DNA from 3 places in the Enterococcus sp. AAFC-DPL-6103 genome. Region 1 is predicted to be linked to each of the others. Evidence: predicted binding sites of a transcription regulator. Region 1 holds the regulator's gene; each other region holds the start of a gene.

Region 1 (6,601 bases):
GTGAAAAGCACCCCGGAAGGGGAGTGAAATAGAACCTGAAACCGTGTGCCTACAACAAGTCAAAGCCCGTTAATGGGTGATGGCGTGCCTTTTGTAGAATGAACCGGCGAGTTACGATTGCATGCGAGGTTAAGTCGAAGAGACGGAGCCGTAGCGAAAGCGAGTCTGAATAGGGCGTTTGAGTATGTAGTCGTAGACCCGAAACCATGTGATCTACCCATGTCCAGGTTGAAGGTGCGGTAAAACGCACTGGAGGACCGAACCCACGTACGTTGAAAAGTGCGGGGATGAGGTGTGGGTAGCGGAGAAATTCCAAACGAACTTGGAGATAGCTGGTTCTCTCCGAAATAGCTTTAGGGCTAGCCTCGGAATTGAGAATGATGGAGGTAGAGCACTGTTTGGACTAGGGGCCCATCTCGGGTTACCGAATTCAGATAAACTCCGAATGCCATTCATTCATATCCGGGAGTCAGACTGTGAGTGATAAGATCCATAGTCGAAAGGGAAACAGCCCAGACCACCAGCTAAGGTCCCAAAATATATGTTAAGTGGAAAAGGATGTGGGGTTGCACAGACAACTAGGATGTTGGCTCAGAAGCAGCCACCATTTAAAGAGTGCGTAATAGCTCACTAGTCGAGTGACCCTGCGCCGAAAATGTACCGGGGCTAAACATATTACCGAAGCTGTGGATAACACCTATGGTGTTATGGTAGGAGAGCGTTCTAAGGGCGTTGAAGGTAGATCGTGAGGACTACTGGAGCGCTTAGAAGTGAGAATGCCGGTATGAGTAGCGAAAGACAGGTGAGAATCCTGTCCACCGAATGACTAAGGTTTCCTGGGGAAGGCTCGTCCGCCCAGGGTTAGTCGGGACCTAAGCCGAGGCCGAAAGGCGTAGGCGATGGATAACAGGTTGATATTCCTGTACCCGTTGTTTTTGTTTGAGCAATGGAGGGACGCAGGAGGCTAAGGAAAGCAGACGATTGGAAATGTCTGTCCAAGCAGTAAGTCTTAGGTTGAGTCAAATGCTTAATCTTTTAAGGACAAGCTGTGATGGGGAGGGAAATAATAGTACCGAAGTTCCTGATGTCACACTGCCAAGAAAAGCTTCTAGTGAGAAAACAATGGCCCGTACCGCAAACCGACACAGGTAGTCGAGGAGAGAATCCTAAGGTGAGCGAGAGAACTCTCGTTAAGGAACTCGGCAAAATGACCCCGTAACTTCGGGAGAAGGGGTGCTGATCGTCAGATCAGCCGCAGTGAATAGGCCCAAGCGACTGTTTATCAAAAACACAGGTCTCTGCAAAATCGTAAGATGAAGTATAGGGGCTGACGCCTGCCCGGTGCTGGAAGGTTAAGAGGAGTGCTTAGCGTAAGCGAAGGTACGAATTGAAGCCCCAGTAAACGGCGGCCGTAACTATAACGGTCCTAAGGTAGCGAAATTCCTTGTCGGGTAAGTTCCGACCCGCACGAAAGGCGTAACGATTTGGGCACTGTCTCAACGAGAGACTCGGTGAAATTTTAGTACCTGTGAAGATGCAGGTTACCCGCGACAGGACGGAAAGACCCCATGGAGCTTTACTGTAGTTTGATATTGAGTGTCTGTACCGCATGTACAGGATAGGTAGGAGCCGTAGAAATCGGAACGCTAGTTTCGATGGAGGCGCTGGTGGGATACTACCCCTGCGTTATGGCCACTCTAACCCGCACCACTAATCGTGGTGGGAGACAGTGTCAGATGGGCAGTTTGACTGGGGCGGTCGCCTCCTAAAAGGTAACGGAGGCGCCCAAAGGTTCCCTCAGAATGGTTGGAAATCATTCGAAGAGTGTAAAGGCAGAAGGGAGCTTGACTGCGAGACCAACAAGTCGAGCAGGGACGAAAGTCGGGCTTAGTGATCCGGTGGTTCCGCATGGAAGGGCCATCGCTCAACGGATAAAAGCTACCCTGGGGATAACAGGCTTATCTCCCCCAAGAGTCCACATCGACGGGGAGGTTTGGCACCTCGATGTCGGCTCGTCGCATCCTGGGGCTGTAGTCGGTCCCAAGGGTTGGGCTGTTCGCCCATTAAAGCGGCACGCGAGCTGGGTTCAGAACGTCGTGAGACAGTTCGGTCCCTATCCGTCGCGGGCGTTGGAAATTTGAGAGGAGCTGTCCTTAGTACGAGAGGACCGGGATGGACTTACCGCTGGTGTACCAGTTGTTCTGCCAAGGGCATTGCTGGGTAGCTATGTAGGGAAGGGATAAACGCTGAAAGCATCTAAGTGTGAAGCCCACCTCAAGATGAGATTTCCCATTTCTTTAAGAAAGTAAGATCCCTGAGAGATGATCAGGTAGATAGGTCAGAAGTGGAAGTACAGTGATGTATGGAGCGGACTGATACTAATCGATCGAGGACTTAACCAAGAATGGTAAAAGAAAAAACTCGGAAGAGTTTGAGATTACTTCAAATCCAGTTTTGAGTGAGCAAAAGCAAACTCAATAAGATAACACCACAGTGTGGTGGCGATAGCGAGAAGGATACACCTGTAACCATGCCGAACACAGAAGTTAAGCTTCTTAGCGCCGATTGTAGTGAGGGGTTGCCCCTTGTGAGAGTAGGACGTCGCCACGCTTAAGTTATCAATGGAGGTTTAGCTCAGTTGGGAGAGCATCTGCCTTACAAGCAGAGGGTCAGCGGTTCGAACCCGTTAACCTCCATATGAGCCGTTAGCTCAGTTGGTAGAGCATCTGACTTTTAATCAGAGGGTCACAGGTTCGAGCCCTGTACGGCTCATATTTTTGCGGGTGTGGCGGAATTGGCAGACGCACTAGATTTAGGATCTAGCGCCTTACGGCGTGGGGGTTCAAGTCCCTTCACCCGCATTATATGAATATATCTATTCAAGCCGGCTTAGCTCAGTTGGTAGAGCATCTGATTTGTAATCAGAGGGTCGAGGGTTCAAATCCTTTAGCCGGCATCAAGTTTATGCGGAAATAGCTCAGTGGTAGAGCACCACCTTGCCAAGGTGGGGGTCGCGGGTTCGAACCCCGTTTTCCGCTTTGCCATTATCAAAACGCCGGGGTGGCGGAACTGGCAGACGCACAGGACTTAAAATCCTGCGGTGAGTGATCACCGTACCGGTTCGATTCCGGTCCTCGGCATTAACACATATGCGCCCATAGCTCAACTGGATAGAGTGTTTGACTACGGATCAAAAGGTTAGGGGTTCGACTCCTCTTGGGCGCGTAGTCTTTTTATTTTTTCGGGAAGTAGCTCAGCTTGGTAGAGCACTTGGTTTGGGACCAAGGGGTCGCAGGTTCGAATCCTGTCTTCCCGATTTTTTTATTGATTTTTTGTTGAATTCGTTTTATAATTTTTATAAATTGAATATGCGCCCATAGCTCAACTGGATAGAGTGTTTGACTACGGATCAAAAGGTTAGGGGTTCGACTCCTCTTGGGCGCGTTAATACGGAATAGTTTATTCCGTATTTTTTTTGGTTTAAAATGGTATTTTATTGAAACTTTTATTAACTAAAGGCATTCTCCTTTCATTCTTTGTTTAAATTAGCTATAATTAAGGTCAATATTAGTCAAAGGGAATGAAGAAGATGGCACATCAAAATACCTCGGATTTAATTGAGTCATATATAAAAAAAATTTTAGAAGAAAATGAAATGATTGAGATTCGAAGGATTGAAATGGCAGACCTCTTTAACTGCGTTCCTTCGCAAATAAATTATGTTATAAACACTCGCTTTACTATTCAACGCGGTTATTTAGTAGAAAGTAAACGCGGCGGTGGTGGCTATATTAGAATTGCAAAAGTTCGAATTTCTGACAAGAGACATATGTTAGACCAAATTAATCAGCTATTTGATGAAACAATCAGTGAAAAAGATTCATTTTCAATTATCCAAAAATTATATGAGGATAAAATGATTACAAAAAAAGAAGGAAATTTAATGCTTAGTGCTATTGCAAAAAGCACTCTAAATTACAGTGACCTGGAAGGTCATATTCGTGCTAGAATTCTACGAGCTTTTTTAGAACGGTTAAGTTATGAAGATGGGAAGTGAAGATTGATGGAAGAACTTTTTAATGAACGGGCCCAAGTAGTCTTGGAAATCGCACAAGATGAAGCAAAAAGATTAAAACACCAATCTGTTAGTTCTGAGCATATTTTATTAGCTTTAGTTTTAGAACCTAATGGAATTGCTGGGAAAGTTTTACGTGAGTTAGGCGTAAATGAAACAGATATTTATGAAGAAATTGAACATTTAATTGGTTATGGTGGCGTAAATAAGTATGTAGAAGGAATTTATCTTCCATACTCACCACGAATGAAACAAGTTTTTGCACTAGCAAATAGCGAAGCAAAAAAAATGAATATTCAAAAAATAGGTACAGAACAAATTTTATCTAGTTTGTTGAAAGATGAGAGTATTATGGCTACACGTATTCTTATTAACTTAGGAGTAGATGTTGCTACTGTTCGTCAAATACTTAAACGAAAAATGGGCATGAATGAAGGTCTTAAAAATAATGCTAGTCGTCGCAGAAATCCACAAGACAAGCGCCAAACTGTTAAAGGAACACCAACTTTAGACTCGTTAGCTCGCGATTTAACCAAACTAGCTAAAGAAAATAAATTAGATCCTGTTGTAGGTCGTTCAAAAGAAGTAAAAAGAGTAATCCAAGTATTAAGTCGACGAACAAAAAATAATCCAGTCCTTGTTGGGGAACCAGGTGTAGGTAAAACAGCTATCGCCGAAGGATTGGCTCAGAAAATTATTCTAGGTGAAGTACCTGAAGAAATGCGTTCAAAACGTTTGATGATGTTAGATATGGGTTCTTTAGTAGCAGGAACAAAATATCGTGGTGAATTTGAAGATCGTATGAAGAAAGTAATTGATGAAATTTACAATGATGGTCAAGTTATTTTGTTCATTGATGAGTTGCATACACTGATAGGTGCAGGTGGTGCGGAAGGCGCAATTGATGCATCAAATATTTTAAAACCAGCGTTAGCGCGTGGTGAGCTTCAAACAATTGGTGCGACAACTTTAAATGAATACCAAAAATATATTGAAAAAGATTCTGCTTTAGAAAGACGTTTTGCGCGTATTCAAGTCGATGAACCTTCAACTGAAGAAGCAGAAGAAATTTTGCGAGGTCTACGTTCACGTTATGAAGAGCATCATGGTGTAGCAATTACAGACGAAGCTTTGCGTGCCGCCGTTACTCTTTCTGTTCGCTACATCAATTCAAGGCAACTTCCAGATAAGGCAATTGATTTGATTGATGAATCTGCAGCAAAAGTTCGGTTAGATCAAACAAGTGATGTAAGCGAGACTACAGTAGTTAAAGCTGAGATTGAGCGTTTGGTTATTGAGAAAGAAAGAGCCATTCAGAAACAAGATTTTGAAACCGCGGCCCTTTTGCGTAATAAAGAAAAGAAAGCTACACAAAAACTTGAAAAACTTTTATTGATTGAAGAAAAAAATACGAATGGTTATGCCAATCGAGTGACTGATGAAGATGTCGCAACAGTAGTTTCTGAATGGACAGGCGTTCCATTACAGCAACTGGAGAAAAAAGAAAGCGAACGTTTATTAGAATTAGAAGCATTATTACATGAACGAGTAGTAGGACAAGATGAAGCGGTTAAAGCAGTTTCTAGAGCAATCCGTCGTGCACGAAGTGGTTTGAAAGATCCACAACGACCGATTGGTTCATTCATGTTTCTTGGGCCAACAGGTGTCGGGAAAACAGAACTTGCAAAAGCATTATCTGAAGTGATGTTTGGTAGCGAAGAATCATTAATTCGTGTAGATATGTCTGAATTTATGGAAAAATATAGTACTAGTCGTTTGATTGGCTCGCCTCCAGGATATGTTGGTTATGATGAAGGTGGACAATTAACAGAAAAAATTCGTCAAAAACCCTATTCAGTTATCTTGTTAGATGAAGTTGAAAAAGCACATCCAGATGTTTTTAATTTACTATTGCAAGTACTTGATGATGGTCATTTGACAGATTCTAAGGGAAGAAAAGTTGATTTTAGAAATACAATTCTAATTATGACATCGAACATTGGTGCGACACAAATTAGAGAAGAAAAAAATGTCGGATTTAATGTCCAAGATGTAACGAAAGATCATAAAGCAATGCAAAAAAGAATCTTAGAAGAATTAAAGAAAGCTTTTCGCCCCGAATTCTTGAACAGAATTGATGAAACAGTAGTCTTCCACTCTCTGAACAAAGAAGAAATTCGTGAAATTGTTCAAATTATGAGCAAAGCGATTGTAAAACGTTTAGCAGACCAAGACATTGAAGTGAAAATTACCCAAGCAGCGATTGATATCATTGGTAAAGCTGGTTTTGATCCAGAGTATGGTGCTCGTCCAATCCGTCGTGCACTTCAAAAAGAAGTTGAAGATCGATTAAGTGAAGCTTTGCTTAGTGGAGAAATTCATCTAGGTGATCGAGTAACTATTGGTGGTTCAAAAGGAAAAATCACTTTGAATGTTAGAGAACCAAAAATTAAAAAGGAAATCGTTTCTGTCTGAATTTAACTTTGATAAATGGCACAAAAATCAATTTTGATTTTTGTGCCATTT
Region 2 (6,601 bases), 660 kb from region 1:
CCAGTTTTTTGCAAGCATATTCGATTATCGGAATCGAAGAGGAAGAGCTCAAAAGAAAAATTGCTCGATTAGCGGGCAACCAACCATTTATTGCTGAAGGCAGTCACTTTTTTATCTTTTGCGCAGATATGCAAAGACTAAATAAATTAGCTAAAAAAAGGAATGTTGATATTCAACTGACACTCGAAGGAATAGATGCTACTTTAGTAGGGACGGTAGATGCGAGCTTAGCTGCCCAAAACATGACAATAGCAGCAGAATCAATGGGGATGGGCGTATGTTACATTGGGGGAATCCGTGACGCCATCGTAGAAATTTCTGAAATGCTGGAATTACCAGAATATGTTTTCCCAATCTTTGGATTAGTTATCGGTTATCCTAAAGTACGAAATGACTTGAAGCCTAGAATGCCGATTACAGGTATTTATCATGTCAATAAATACAATAATGAGACAGACCGAGTAGTGGATGAATATGAAGAACAAACAAAAAATTATTATGCCCATCGAACAGGTGGCGCTAAGAAACATTCTTGGGCTGAAAGTGTCTTAAGTAGTCTAAAAAGATTACCAAGAACGGAAACGAAACCTTTCCTAAATCAACAAGGCATGGCTAAAAAATAAATTTTGATCAGAAATGGTAGGTGACTCTTTTTATGACAGGAAGACCAAGAAAATGTAGCAAAGAAGAATTAATTGAAAAGGCGATGAATGAATTTTGGGCACGTGGGTATGAGGCATGTTCCACTGATCATTTATGTCGGAAGATCGGAGTCGGCAAAGGTAGTTTTTACAACGCGTTTGAAACTAAACATGCACTATATGTTGAAACGCTGAAATATTACCATGAACTTTGGTTGGAAGAACAAATTGCGCTCTTGTCGCAGCCAATCGCGCTCAAGCAACGGTTAGAAAATTTATTGAATTGGGCAGTAGCGGTGGATTTTGGCGATCAAAGACAAGGATGCTACCTGATCAATGCAGCTATAGAACGGGGAAAAACGGATGAAGCCGTTGTTCACTGGACCAAAAAACATGTGGATGTACTAGGGCAAAAAATCCAGATGGAAATTCAACGTAGTATAGATGAGAAGGAATTAAACACAGCTAAAACTGCAACAGAATTAACAACGATGTTTCTAACGAGTTATTATGGCTTGCGAACATTAAATGCGTCTGTTCAAAGTGAAGAAATGGCGAAAACGATCGTAGCAAATGCCATGGCAGCTTTTTGAGTGAGCATGCAATGTGTGAGTGAATCATTTTCTTGCCAGACTGTTAATAACGAATGTCACCGAAACGCTCTTATATAAAGAAAAGTAGCCCGAAAAATACGGAGCAAGAGAAATATCACTTCAGATCAAGTGTTTAGGAAAAAATTTATCTAAAAAAGAACCAGCCTTATTAACGATAAGGCTGGTTCTTTTTGTGTCTTTTCAATTATAAGAAATTCTATCACTGATCAAAGTTAAATTGTGCTGGTCTGTTAGCCGTTTACTTCAAAGCAGAGTTGTTTTCCATTACTTCGTCGATCAAGCCATAATCTTTTGCTTGCTGAGCAGTCATATAATTGTCACGATCAGTATCTTTTTCGATGACTTCAAGTGGTTGACCTGTACGTTCAGCTAAGATTTTGTTTAAGCGTTCACGAGTTTGTAAAATGTGGCGTGCAGCAATTTCAATTTCAGTTGCTTGACCTTGTGCGCCACCAAGTGGTTGGTGAATCATGATTTCTGCATTTGGCAAAGCAAAACGTTTGCCTTTTGTACCAGCGGTTAGTAAGAAGCTACCCATTGAAGCAGCCATCCCCATAACGATTGTTTGGACATCTGCTTTGACAAAGTTCATTGTGTCATAAATGGCCATACCTGCTGTCACAGATCCACCTGGAGAGTTGATATAAAGATAAATATCTTTTTCAGAGTCTTGAGCATCAAGGAAAAGCAATTGTGCAATGATCGAATTTGCAAGATCATCTGTTACTTGTCCACTCAACATGATGATACGGTCTTTTAATAGACGAGAATAAATATCGTAGGCTCTTTCACCACGAGATGATTGTTCGATAACTGTAGGAATTAAATTCATTCTAAATTTCCTCCTTAAAATTCTTTCAAAGTTAGTGTAACACAAAGTGTTCTTAAATACCTAAGAAGAAGTATACCTTTTTGGTCAACAAAGGTCAAATGAAAAAACTTCGACAAATTGGTCGAAGAAAGACTTCTTTATGTTATGATAAAAAGAGAACAGAAACAAGGAGGAGCAATAGATTTGGAAGTGGGAATCATAGGTTTTATCGGCGTTCTTTTGGGTGCAGTGGTTGTCTATCTTGGCATGGCGATCCAGATGCGCCATTTAGAAAATAAAGAAACACGTCGACGTGAATTAGAACTAAAGGTCAAAGAAATTGAAACGTTGAATCAATTGAATAAGAAAATCAATGAGATTTTGCAAAAACGTTCCACTCTAATGGAAGAGTATGTCAGCTTTGACGCATTTGATGACTGCTACATCACGATTGACGATTTTGCTTATTTGCAATCATATGCGACACAAAATAATTTTTATTTACCTAACTATATTTTAGATGAATTGTTCAAAACAATTGCCCATCGAAAAGTAATTCTTTCACCTGATGAAACAATGAAAGTAGGTGGATATGCGTATAAAGGTGGTCGTGTCATTTTAGAAAACTTTAGTGATAATTTGACTGAGATGATCAACGAGAAAAAACTACAATTAAAAAATCTGACGAAACAACCAATCGGTTTCTTTTCAAAAGATGACGTGTGGAGCTAACTAGAAAATCAATGAGCAGCAGAACCTTGACGAGAGTCAGGGTTCTTTTTTGTTGCAGATAGAAAATCTTTCTTAAAAGATTGGTTCAGCTTGGTATGATGGATGCGTTTAGCAACAAATTTATTTGTGAGCTTTTTAAAGTAAAAAATCGAAAAAATGCGTAGCTATATAAAAACAGCGAGAGTTCTTTGAAGTACTTGTTCCTTGTTCAGCTAGGGTCAGTGCTTGAGCTAGAACTTCTTCCATATGTTACAATAGTACTCGATTGGAGTGAATGAATATGGTACAGATTTACGCACATCGCGGGAGTAGCGGAACACATCCTGAAAATACATTGCCAGCATTTGCCGAAGCAGTTCGTGTTGGTTCAGATGGAATCGAGTTAGACGTTCATCTTAGTGCAGATGGCCAAATAGTTGTGATGCATGATGAAGAAGTGGATCGAACAACAAATGGTAAAGGATTACTTCGCGAAAAAACGTTGGAAGAAATCAAAAAGTTGAACGCCGGTAGTTGGTTTAGCAAAGATTTTTCTGCGGCAAAAGTGCCAACTTTAAAAGAGGTACTGAACCTTTTGCTCCAAAAAAACTACCGCGGTGTATTAATGATCGAATTAAAGACAGATAAGTATGAATATCCTCAAATTGAGGATAAAGTTTCTGCCTTGTTGCAACAGTCTTGGCCGTTTGAACATGGGTATTGCAGTTTCAACCTTGCTTCTCTAGAGCGCATGGCGAAACTAGAACCCGGTGTTCAATTAGATGTTTTAACAGGGACTTCAAAAAATAAAATCATGTACGCAAAGGAAAACGAATTTATCGAAGGTGTTCATCCCAAAAAGACTTGGTTGCAAGAACAATCTGGACAAGTAGGAATGTTTGATAAACCTATTCGACCATGGACGATCAATACAGAAGAAGAAATCAATTGGTGCTATGGACTTGGAGTGACAGGAATCATTACTGATTATCCTGAGAGAGCCATTCGCCTGAAACAATTTATGAAAAAGTAGGATGCTTATGAAAAAAGTATTAGTAATTGTTGGCCCAACGGCTGTTGGTAAAACAGCTTTGAGCATTGAATTAGCAAAAAAATTTAATGGGGAAATCATTAGTGGTGATTCCTTGCAAGTGTACCAAAAACTAGACATTGGAACAGCGAAGGTCACCAAAAAAGAAATGGCTGGCGTACCACATCATTTGATTGATGTGATCGAGCCGACGCAACGTTACTCAGTTGCTGATTTTCAGCAGTCTGCTAGACAATTGATTACTGAAATCACGGCTAGAGGTCATTTGCCAATTATTGCAGGGGGCACAGGATTGTATATTCAGTCTTTACTTTATGATTATCAATTGGGTGCTGCAGATAAGCAACAAGATGAAACCAAACTAGTTCGCCAAAAATACGAAACATTTGCTGATGAATATGGAAAAGAGGCTTTGTGGAGGATGCTTAAAGAAAAAGATCCAGAAGCTGCAGAAAAAATTCATTGGAACAATCAGCGAAAAGTTGTCCGGGCGCTGGAAGTTTTAGAAACAACTGGATTCAGCATTACTGCCCCAAAAGAACAACCAAAACAATTATACGATTATTACATGATTGGCTTGGATACCAACCGGGAGAAGCTTTATGAACGAATCAATTTACGAGTGGATCTGATGCTAAAAGCTGGTTTGGAGGATGAGGCACATTTTGTTTATCAATTAGGTGATACACAAGCAAGTCAAGGAATTGGGTACAAAGAATTTTTTCCTTATTTTAACGGACAGGGTTCTTTAGCAGAAGTCGTAGAACAAATCAAACAAAATTCCAGACGTTATGCAAAACGACAACTTACTTGGTTTAGAAATCGACTAACTGCTCAGTGGTTTGATTTAATAGAGCAGCCTGAGGAACAACAAGTAATTGAAACGGAAATTCAAAAATGGCTGGAGGAATCACAATGATTGAAGAGAAAGAAAAAGTGGTGGTTGTCGGGGTTGAAACGGAAAAAAATCAACATTATTTTGCAGAATCAATGAAAGAATTGATTCAACTGACGAAAACTGCAGCAGGAGAAGTGGTTTTTTCGCTTACACAAAAAAGACCGCAAGTTGATCGCCAAACATTGATTGGTAAAGGAAAATTAGAAGAATTAGTCCAGCAAGCAACTGCTTATGAAGCAGATTTAATCATTTTTAACCATGAGCTAACGCCACGACAAAGTCAAATCATTTCGGATACCGTAGGATTACCGGTTATCGACCGAGTACAATTGATTTTAGATATTTTTGCGATGCGCGCACGTTCAAGAGAAGGCAAACTGCAAGTAGAGCTGGCACAGCTTGAATATTTGTTGCCACGATTGGTGGGGCAAGGGAAGACTTTGTCTCGTTTAGGCGGGGGAATTGGAACAAGAGGGCCTGGTGAAACAAAACTGGAAACGGATCGTCGCCATATTCGCAACAAAATCTATGCAGTCAAACGTGAACTGAAAGAAGTTGAAGCACATCGCGAGCGTAATCGGCAACAGCGAAAAAATAATGAGATTTTTCAAATTGGTCTGATTGGTTACACGAATGCTGGAAAATCAACGATTTTAAATCTATTGACCCAAGCAGATACGTATTCAAAGGATCAGTTATTTGCAACACTTGATCCATTGACGAAAAAATGGCATTTTCCTGAAGGATTTGAAGTGACAATGACAGATACTGTTGGTTTTATTCAAGATTTGCCAACCCAGCTGATTGATGCATTTCATTCAACTTTAGAAGAAAGTCAAAATATGGATTTACTTCTACATGTCGTGGATGCTAGTGCACCTGAACGAATTTTACAGGAACAAACGGTTCTGAAGTTAATGGATGAACTTAAGATGAAAGACATACCAATCTTGACCATTTATAATAAAGCAGACCAAGTTAATCGTGGAACCTTTACACCCACATTGTTCCCGAATCGTTTGATATCAGCCAAAAGTCAGTCGGGAAAACAAGAATTGACAGAAGCAATCAAACGAGAAATCATGGAACTATTGACTCCCTATACACTTTTGTTGCCAAGTGATGCAGGACAACAGCTAAGTGAAATCAAGCGACAAACCTTGGTGTTAAGTGAAGAATTTATTGAAGAAAAGAATAGCTATGAAGTCAGAGGATTTGCAAAGAGTACTTCGAAATGGATAAGGAGAATGACAGATGAGTTGGACAGCTGAGTTAGCGCCTGAATTAGTTGAAAAAATAGATGAGGTGGATCAAAAGGTTGCTAAGCGATTAGCTGAGGTTCGAGAAGTAGCATTAACGAATCAGGCAAAAGTGTTAGCAGCATTTCGAGACCAACAAGTATCAGAGACACATTTCTTGCCATCAACTGGTTATGGAAATGATGATTTAGGTCGCGATGTTCTGGAAGCTGTGTATGCTCAAGTGTTTGGAGCAGAAGCAGCGCTTGTTCGTCCCCAAATCGTTTCAGGCACACACGCAATTGCGACAGCGCTTTTTGGGGTGCTACGTCCAGGTGATGATTTACTTTATATTACAGGAACTCCTTATGATACTTTGTTGGAAGTCATCGGTGTTGCCGGCAGCGGGATTGGTTCGTTTAAAGAATACGGAATTGGATATGACCATGTTGACTTGCAAGCAAATGGAGAAGTAGACTTTGAACAAGTGCGAAAAAAAATGACAAGCAAAACAAAAGTGGTTGCGATTCAACGTTCGCGAGGATATGCTACGCGTCCATCTTTTACGATTGAAAAGATCAAAGAGATGTGCACTTTTGTACATGAAATTGATCCAAATGTGGTTATTTTTGTCGAT
Region 3 (6,601 bases), 900 kb from region 1:
CTTCATAGGAAGGAAAGAAAAACAAATCTGCACCAGAATAAGCACCTTCAATGACATCTCCACGAATATAACCAGGAAATATAACATTTTTTGGATGATCTTCTTTGACGATTTTTCGAATATTTTTAGGGATCGAGTACATCGGTACATGACCAAACCAAATAAATGTGTACTCAGGTATTTCTCTCGCAATTTCAACGAAGTCAATGATTCCCTTTCGTTCAAAAAATAAGCCAACACAAATCACTACTTTTTGATTTGGAGATAAATCGAAATATTCTCTAAATTTTTGTTCTTTCGTAAGATCCGGTTGATATTTATCTAAATCAATCCCATTGGAAATCGCACGAATGGGAACTTCAATTCCGTAGCTTTCCAATAACCTTTTAGAATATGGCGTAGGCGTAATCAAATAGTCTGCCTTTTGGTACAAACTCACTAGATATTTTTTGACGACAGGAGATAATTGGTTAGACCCAATAAACGAATTGCGAAAGTCTTCTTCTGTCGAATGTGCATGATAAACAACCTTTTTGCCATCTCTTCGTGCTTTGTTAACCATATTATGACTATTGATACCATAAGTATTAATGTGCAAAATGTCATAGTCGTCATTGGTATCTAAGGTATAGGGAATCCCTACATCTGACAAAGCACGCTTTTGATGATCAAGCGCACGTCCAATCCCAGATTTTGCAAGTATTTTTTCACTTTCAAAATATAATAATACTTTCACCTTACGTCCCCCTTCTCCTCTATAGTATAACATAGCCATGAAACTGTCACTCAAACTTAAGCCCTATTTTTCAACAACTTTAAAAGTAAGCGATTCAATTGAAAAAACTAATTCGATTTTGAGAAAACAAAAAAGTGTTAGAAATCTCACTAAATTAGCAAAATTTCTAACACTTAACAATCAAACTTATTTTACGTATTCATTTACAAGCTCAACGACTTCTTCCATTGTATCGCAGTCTTTCAACGCGCGATCAGCAAGTTCAGCCATTTTCGTTGTATCTAAACGTTTCATCAAGCTACGTGTTTTGAGGATAGATGTTGCACTCATTGAGAACTCATCTAAGCCCATACCAACTAATAGAGGCACGGCTGTTTGATCTCCAGCCATTTCTCCACACATTCCAGCCCATTTGCCTTCAGCATGTGCTGCGTCAATTACGTTTTTAATTAAACGTAAGATTGATGGATTGTAAGGTTGATATAGATATGAAACACGTTCGTTCATGCGGTCAGCAGCCATAGTGTATTGGATCAAGTCATTTGTACCTACTGAGAAGAAGTCAACTTCCTTAGCAAACTTGTCAGCAATAACAGCTGCGGCAGGAATTTCAATCATAATTCCGACTTGGATCGTATCAGATACTTCCACGCCTTCATTGATTAATTTTTGTTTTTCATCTTCAAAGATTCCTTTTGCTGCACGGAATTCTTTCAAAGTAGCTACCATTGGGAACATGATACGCAAGTTACCATGAACAGAGGCGCGTAATAATGCACGCATTTGTGTGCGGAACATATCGTCACCTTGTTCAGACAAGCTGATACGTAGTGCACGATACCCTAAGAATGGGTTCATTTCGTGTGGTAATTGTAAGTAAGGCAGTTCTTTGTCCCCACCGATGTCCATTGTACGAACAACAACAGGTTTACCTTCCATACCTTCTAAGACAGCTTTATAAGCTTCATATTGGTCATCTTCTGTAGGGAAGTCTGGAGAATCCATGTATAAGAATTCTGTACGATAAAGACCAACAGCTTCTCCGCCGTTGTTATGAACACCAACTAAATCTTTTGGCGTTCCGATATTTGCAGCCAATTCAAAATGCTTGCCATCAGCTGTAACTGTTTCAGCATTTTTTAATTTTTCCCATTCTGCTTTTTGTGCAGCATAAGATTCGCCTGCTTTAGTAAATTCAGCCTTTTGTTCGTCTGTTGGTTCGATGATAACGTCACCTTCGATACCATTAACAGCCAACATTTGGCCTTCTTTTACTTTAGCAGTGATTTCTTTTGTTCCAACGATTGCTGGAATTTCTAAAGAACGAGCCATAATCGCAGAGTGAGAAGTACGTCCACCAATATCAGTCACAAAAGCTTTAACGAATGTACGATCTAATTGAGCTGTGTCACTTGGTGTCAAATCATGGGCAACAACGACAACTTCTTCATTGATCATTGAAGGATTTGGCAAGTTCACACCTAATAGATGCGCTAAAATACGTTTTGCAACGTCACGAATATCAGCAGCACGTTCTTGCATATAAGCGTTGTCATCCATAGCTTCAAACATGCCAATATACATATCAGTTACTTCTTTAAGAGCTGATTCAGCATTCACACTGTTATCTTTAATATTTTGCTTGATTTGACCAATCATTTCTGGGTCTGATAGAACCATCAAATGAGCATCAAATACTTGCGCTTCTGCTTCACCTAAGCTTTGCGCTGCTTTTTCACGAATTTGTTGCAATTCTTCAGTAGATTTTGATAATGCAGCATCTAAACGAGTTTCTTCAGCATCTGTATCTTCTACTGTTGTCTTACTGAATGATAAATCCGGTTGAACTAGCAGGTAAGCTTTTGCAACGGCTACACCGTCACTAGCGGCAATCCCTTTTAGCATTTCAACCATTATTCAGATAAGCCTTCTTTCTTCATTGTTTCTACGATAGCTGCCATAGCGTCTGCTTCGTCAGCACCTTCAGCTGTAATTGTAACGTCAGAACCTTGACCTACACCTAAAGACATAACGCCCATGATAGATTTCAAGTTTACTGATTTACCTTTATACTCTAAGTTTACATCAGAGTTAAATTTGCTTGCTGTTTGTACTAATAATGTAGCTGGACGTGCGTGGATCCCAGTTTCTGCTACTACGTGAAATTCTTTCTTTTCCATATTGATCGGTCTCCTTTAAGTGAGTGTTGTTTTTATGTGAGGGTTTTCTTTTTTAGCAATCCAGAAGATTTCTAATAAAGCTTTACCCTTTCATTTGTAAAGATTACCATTTTTTGTCGACAGATACAACAGTTTTCATTCAAATTCAGCGAAAAGTATTTTATTTAAACTTCTTTTCTTTTCGTTATTGGATTTACTCTTTCGCATTCGTCCATTGATTGCGTTTCCAACAATTACCAAGTATTTTATCTTCTTTTTTTTGACAAATCACACAAATTTTTTACTCCCTACCTTCTTAATAAAAAGAACAAAACTTGTTATGTAGCTTCAAACATCCTTTCTACTAGACATGCCTTTATTACGCTAATTTAAATACAGAATTGATTCGAGTAAAAATAGTTGATTCTCTTCTTTTTTTTAGTATAATAAATTCAAAGGTCAAAAATGGTCAATAGACTTTCTTTACCTTCTCAACTAACTAATAATTGGAAAAAAGATAAGTGTTTTCTTTTTACCTCTTGAAATATGCGTTGTAAAATAAAGATGCAACCCATTTTGTGAAAGGACGTGAACAACACATGCTTTGTCAAAATTGTGGCAAAAATGAAGCAACGATTCATTTATACGCAACAGTTAACGGACATCGTGCGCAATTAGATTATTGCCAGAGCTGTTATCAAAAAATCAAAAATCAAAAAAATGGAGGTCTGACAAACATGGCCCAAAACGATCCATTTGGATTTGGTAGTCTTGACGATCTATTCCGTTCAATGTCTAATCAAATGCAACAACAAGGAAATAGTTATGAACAAACACCACCTACTCAATTCGGTGGCGGAAATAATTTCAACGGTGGACAACCCCCACAAGGAAATCCTGAAGGTTTACTTGGAGAGTATGGCATTAATATTACCGAGCAAGCTCGCCAAGGTGACATCGATCCAGTCATCGGTCGTGATGAAGAAATTAAACGCGTGGTTGAGATCCTCAACCGCCGAACAAAAAATAATCCTGTTTTAATTGGTGAACCCGGTGTTGGTAAAACAGCAGTTGTTGAGGGATTAGCGCAAAAAATCGTTGATGGTGATGTTCCTCAAAAACTGATGGACAAAGAAGTCATTCGTCTGGATGTCGTTTCTTTAGTTCAAGGAACTGGCATTCGCGGTCAATTTGAAGAACGCATGCAAAAATTGATTGAAGAGATCACACAAGCAGAAAATGTCATCTTATTTATTGATGAAGTTCATGAGATCGTCGGTGCAGGTGCTGCTGGCGATGGAAACATGGATGCTGGAAATATTTTAAAACCTGCTTTGGCTCGTGGCGAGCTTCAAATGGTGGGTGCTACGACTTTGAATGAATATCGAATTATTGAAAAAGATGCTGCACTCGAACGTCGGATGCAACCTGTCCGCGTCGATGAACCAACTGTTGATGAAACAATCAGTATTTTAAAAGGTTTACAAAAACGTTATGAAGACTATCATCATGTAAAATATACTGATGAAGCAATCAAAGCTGCTGCTGTTTTATCTAATCGTTACGTGCAAGATCGCTTTCTACCTGATAAAGCAATTGATTTATTAGATGAAACTGGTTCAAAGAAAAACTTAACTATTCAAATCGTTGATCCAAAAACGATTGATAAAAAATTACAAGAAGCTGAAAAACAAAAAACACAGGCTTCTAATGAAGAGGACTTTGAAAAAGCAGCTTATTACCGTGATCAAATCAATAAACTGCAAAAAATGAAAGAAAAACAAATCACTGATGAAGAAACACCAGTCATCACAGAAAAAGATATGGAAAAAATCGTTGAACAACGCACAGGCATTCCCGTTGGCGAATTAAAAGAAAAAGAACAAACACAGCTTAAAAATCTTGCAACGGATTTGAAAGCACACGTTATCGGTCAAGACAATGCGGTTGAACGCGTTGCAAAAGCCATTCGACGTAACCGTGTCGGCTTAAGTAAAAAAGACCGCCCAATTGGTTCATTCTTATTTGTTGGACCTACTGGTGTTGGAAAAACAGAACTTGCTAAACAGTTAGCTTTCGAGTTATTTGGTTCTGAGGATTCAATGATTCGTTTCGACATGTCTGAATACATGGAAAAACACAGCGTATCAAAATTGATTGGTTCCCCTCCTGGCTATATTGGTTATGAAGAAGCAGGTCAACTAACTGAAAAAGTCCGCCGCAATCCATATAGCCTAATCTTGCTTGATGAAGTTGAAAAGGCACATCCAGATGTCTTACACATGTTCTTGCAAATTTTGGATGATGGTCGTTTGACAGATGCACAAGGTCGGACAGTCAGCTTCAAAGATACGATCATCATTATGACAAGTAATGCTGGCACAGGTAAAGTGGAAGCAAATGTTGGTTTTGGTGCGGCGAGAGAAGGCGTTACTCGTTCTGTCTTGAATCAATTAAACAATTATTTCACACCAGAATTCTTGAACCGTTTTGACGGTATCATTGAATTCAGTGCTTTATCAAAAGAAGATTTGATGTCAATCGTTACTTTAATGCTGAACGATGTGAATGATATGTTAGCAGTACAACAACTTCATATTGAAGTACCAGAAAATGTCAAAGAAAAATTAGTTGATCTAGGATATGATCCATCCATGGGCGCACGTCCACTTCGTCGCACAATCCAAGAACAAATTGAAGACGGAATCGCGGAATTTTATCTAGATCATCCAACCATTCATGACTTGAAAGCCAAACTAGATAAAGAAAACCGAATCGTTATTACATCGAAACCTGAACGTTTGGCAAAAGAATCAAACTCTGAAACTGCCGAATAGTCAGCAACTAAAAATTTTTGCAGTATTCACTCGAAAAAGAAGTCGAGCTTTCTTCCATTTGTTTTACAAATTTCTTAGAAAGTTCGGCTTTTCTTCTTCATTTATTTTCAAATAACAATGCAAATTACTTTTCATTTTATGAGAAAAAAATTATAATTAGGTAAATAATTCTGTTACTTATGTACTTATGCGTAAAGAAGAGAGGTGAGCGCCATGAAATTAGTAAACGTGACGAATAGCCATTCACGCCTTGTATTAAATCAATTAGAAAATACCGACGCACATATGGTCAAAGTTTATAGCATGGGAAATACCACAGTTGTCTATACTGAAGCACCTGGACACAATGAAATTTTGCTAGTGAATCATAAGCGAAATATCCGCCAAAATGAAATTCAAGAAGTACAAAAATACTTCTTGAATAAACTCCATGACGCAGACTATCGCAAAGAAGACATCACAGTTATCGAACTTGAAGGTATGGTTGAGATTTCTATTCCAAAACAACCATTGGGACAAGAATTAGCATATAATTAAAAAATAAGCCTGATCTACTTGAATTGTTCATCAATTCTTGTTGATCAGGCTTATTTTTTCTGTTTTTCTTAATTTGAGATAATCATGTTTTTCTATATTACCATTCATGTATACATATAATGGTAGCTAGTCGATTCTTTTCTCACTGATTTTCTTTTACAACATTCGGCTTATCTCTTGATTTTTTTGTTTCTTTGAAGCTTTGTTCTTTTTGACTTTTCATATCCTTTTGATTGTTAACTTCTGGCTTTCGAGTTACTCCGCTAACTATTTTTTTGATTTCGCTACTGATTGCCTGATTTTGATCCCAATTTTCAATATCCAATAGTCGG

The links. The regulator CtsR, encoded in region 1, represses protease genes until heat stress. The targets are predictions, from matches to a motif close to TTGGTCAAAAAAGGTCAAANA.
Region 2: clpP (ATP-dependent Clp endopeptidase proteolytic subunit ClpP) is a predicted target of CtsR. The motif match lies at 2,168-2,188, and genes of this name have one in related genera.
Region 3: AC4BC3_RS08125 (ATP-dependent Clp protease ATP-binding subunit) is a predicted target of CtsR. The motif match lies at 3,351-3,371, and genes of this name have one in related genera.

Annotation. Positions count from the first base shown of each region.
Region 1 is NZ_CM177102.1:2,594,093-2,600,693, reverse strand. Features, by position in the region: rRNA gene AC4BC3_RS12520 (23S ribosomal RNA) at 1-2,402, shown strand, start outside; rRNA gene rrf (5S ribosomal RNA) at 2,495-2,610, shown strand; tRNA gene AC4BC3_RS12510 (tRNA-Val) at 2,624-2,696, shown strand; tRNA gene AC4BC3_RS12505 (tRNA-Lys) at 2,700-2,772, shown strand; tRNA gene AC4BC3_RS12500 (tRNA-Leu) at 2,780-2,861, shown strand; tRNA gene AC4BC3_RS12495 (tRNA-Thr) at 2,884-2,956, shown strand; tRNA gene AC4BC3_RS12490 (tRNA-Gly) at 2,967-3,038, shown strand; tRNA gene AC4BC3_RS12485 (tRNA-Leu) at 3,055-3,140, shown strand; tRNA gene AC4BC3_RS12480 (tRNA-Arg) at 3,152-3,225, shown strand; tRNA gene AC4BC3_RS12475 (tRNA-Pro) at 3,243-3,316, shown strand; tRNA gene AC4BC3_RS12470 (tRNA-Arg) at 3,371-3,444, shown strand; gene AC4BC3_RS12465 (CtsR family transcriptional regulator) at 3,590-4,057, shown strand; gene AC4BC3_RS12460 (ATP-dependent Clp protease ATP-binding subunit) at 4,064-6,550, shown strand.
Region 2 is NZ_CM177102.1:1,932,492-1,939,092, reverse strand. Features, by position in the region: gene nfsA (oxygen-insensitive NADPH nitroreductase) at 1-623, shown strand, start outside; gene AC4BC3_RS09230 (TetR/AcrR family transcriptional regulator) at 656-1,234, shown strand; gene clpP (ATP-dependent Clp endopeptidase proteolytic subunit ClpP) at 1,494-2,087, opposite strand; gene AC4BC3_RS09220 (hypothetical protein) at 2,271-2,798, shown strand; gene AC4BC3_RS09215 (glycerophosphodiester phosphodiesterase) at 3,079-3,810, shown strand; gene miaA (tRNA (adenosine(37)-N6)-dimethylallyltransferase MiaA) at 3,818-4,747, shown strand; gene hflX (GTPase HflX) at 4,744-5,997, shown strand; gene AC4BC3_RS09200 (methionine gamma-lyase family protein) at 5,981-6,601, shown strand, end outside.
Region 3 is NZ_CM177102.1:1,690,074-1,696,674, forward strand. Features, by position in the region: gene AC4BC3_RS08110 (LTA glycolipid anchor biosynthesis glycosyltransferase, IagA/BgsA family) at 1-736, opposite strand, end outside; gene ptsP (phosphoenolpyruvate--protein phosphotransferase) at 923-2,650, opposite strand; gene AC4BC3_RS08120 (phosphocarrier protein HPr) at 2,650-2,916, opposite strand; gene AC4BC3_RS08125 (ATP-dependent Clp protease ATP-binding subunit) at 3,495-5,732, shown strand; gene AC4BC3_RS08130 (DUF1827 family protein) at 5,946-6,269, shown strand; gene AC4BC3_RS08135 (flagellar motor switch protein) at 6,412-6,601, opposite strand, start outside.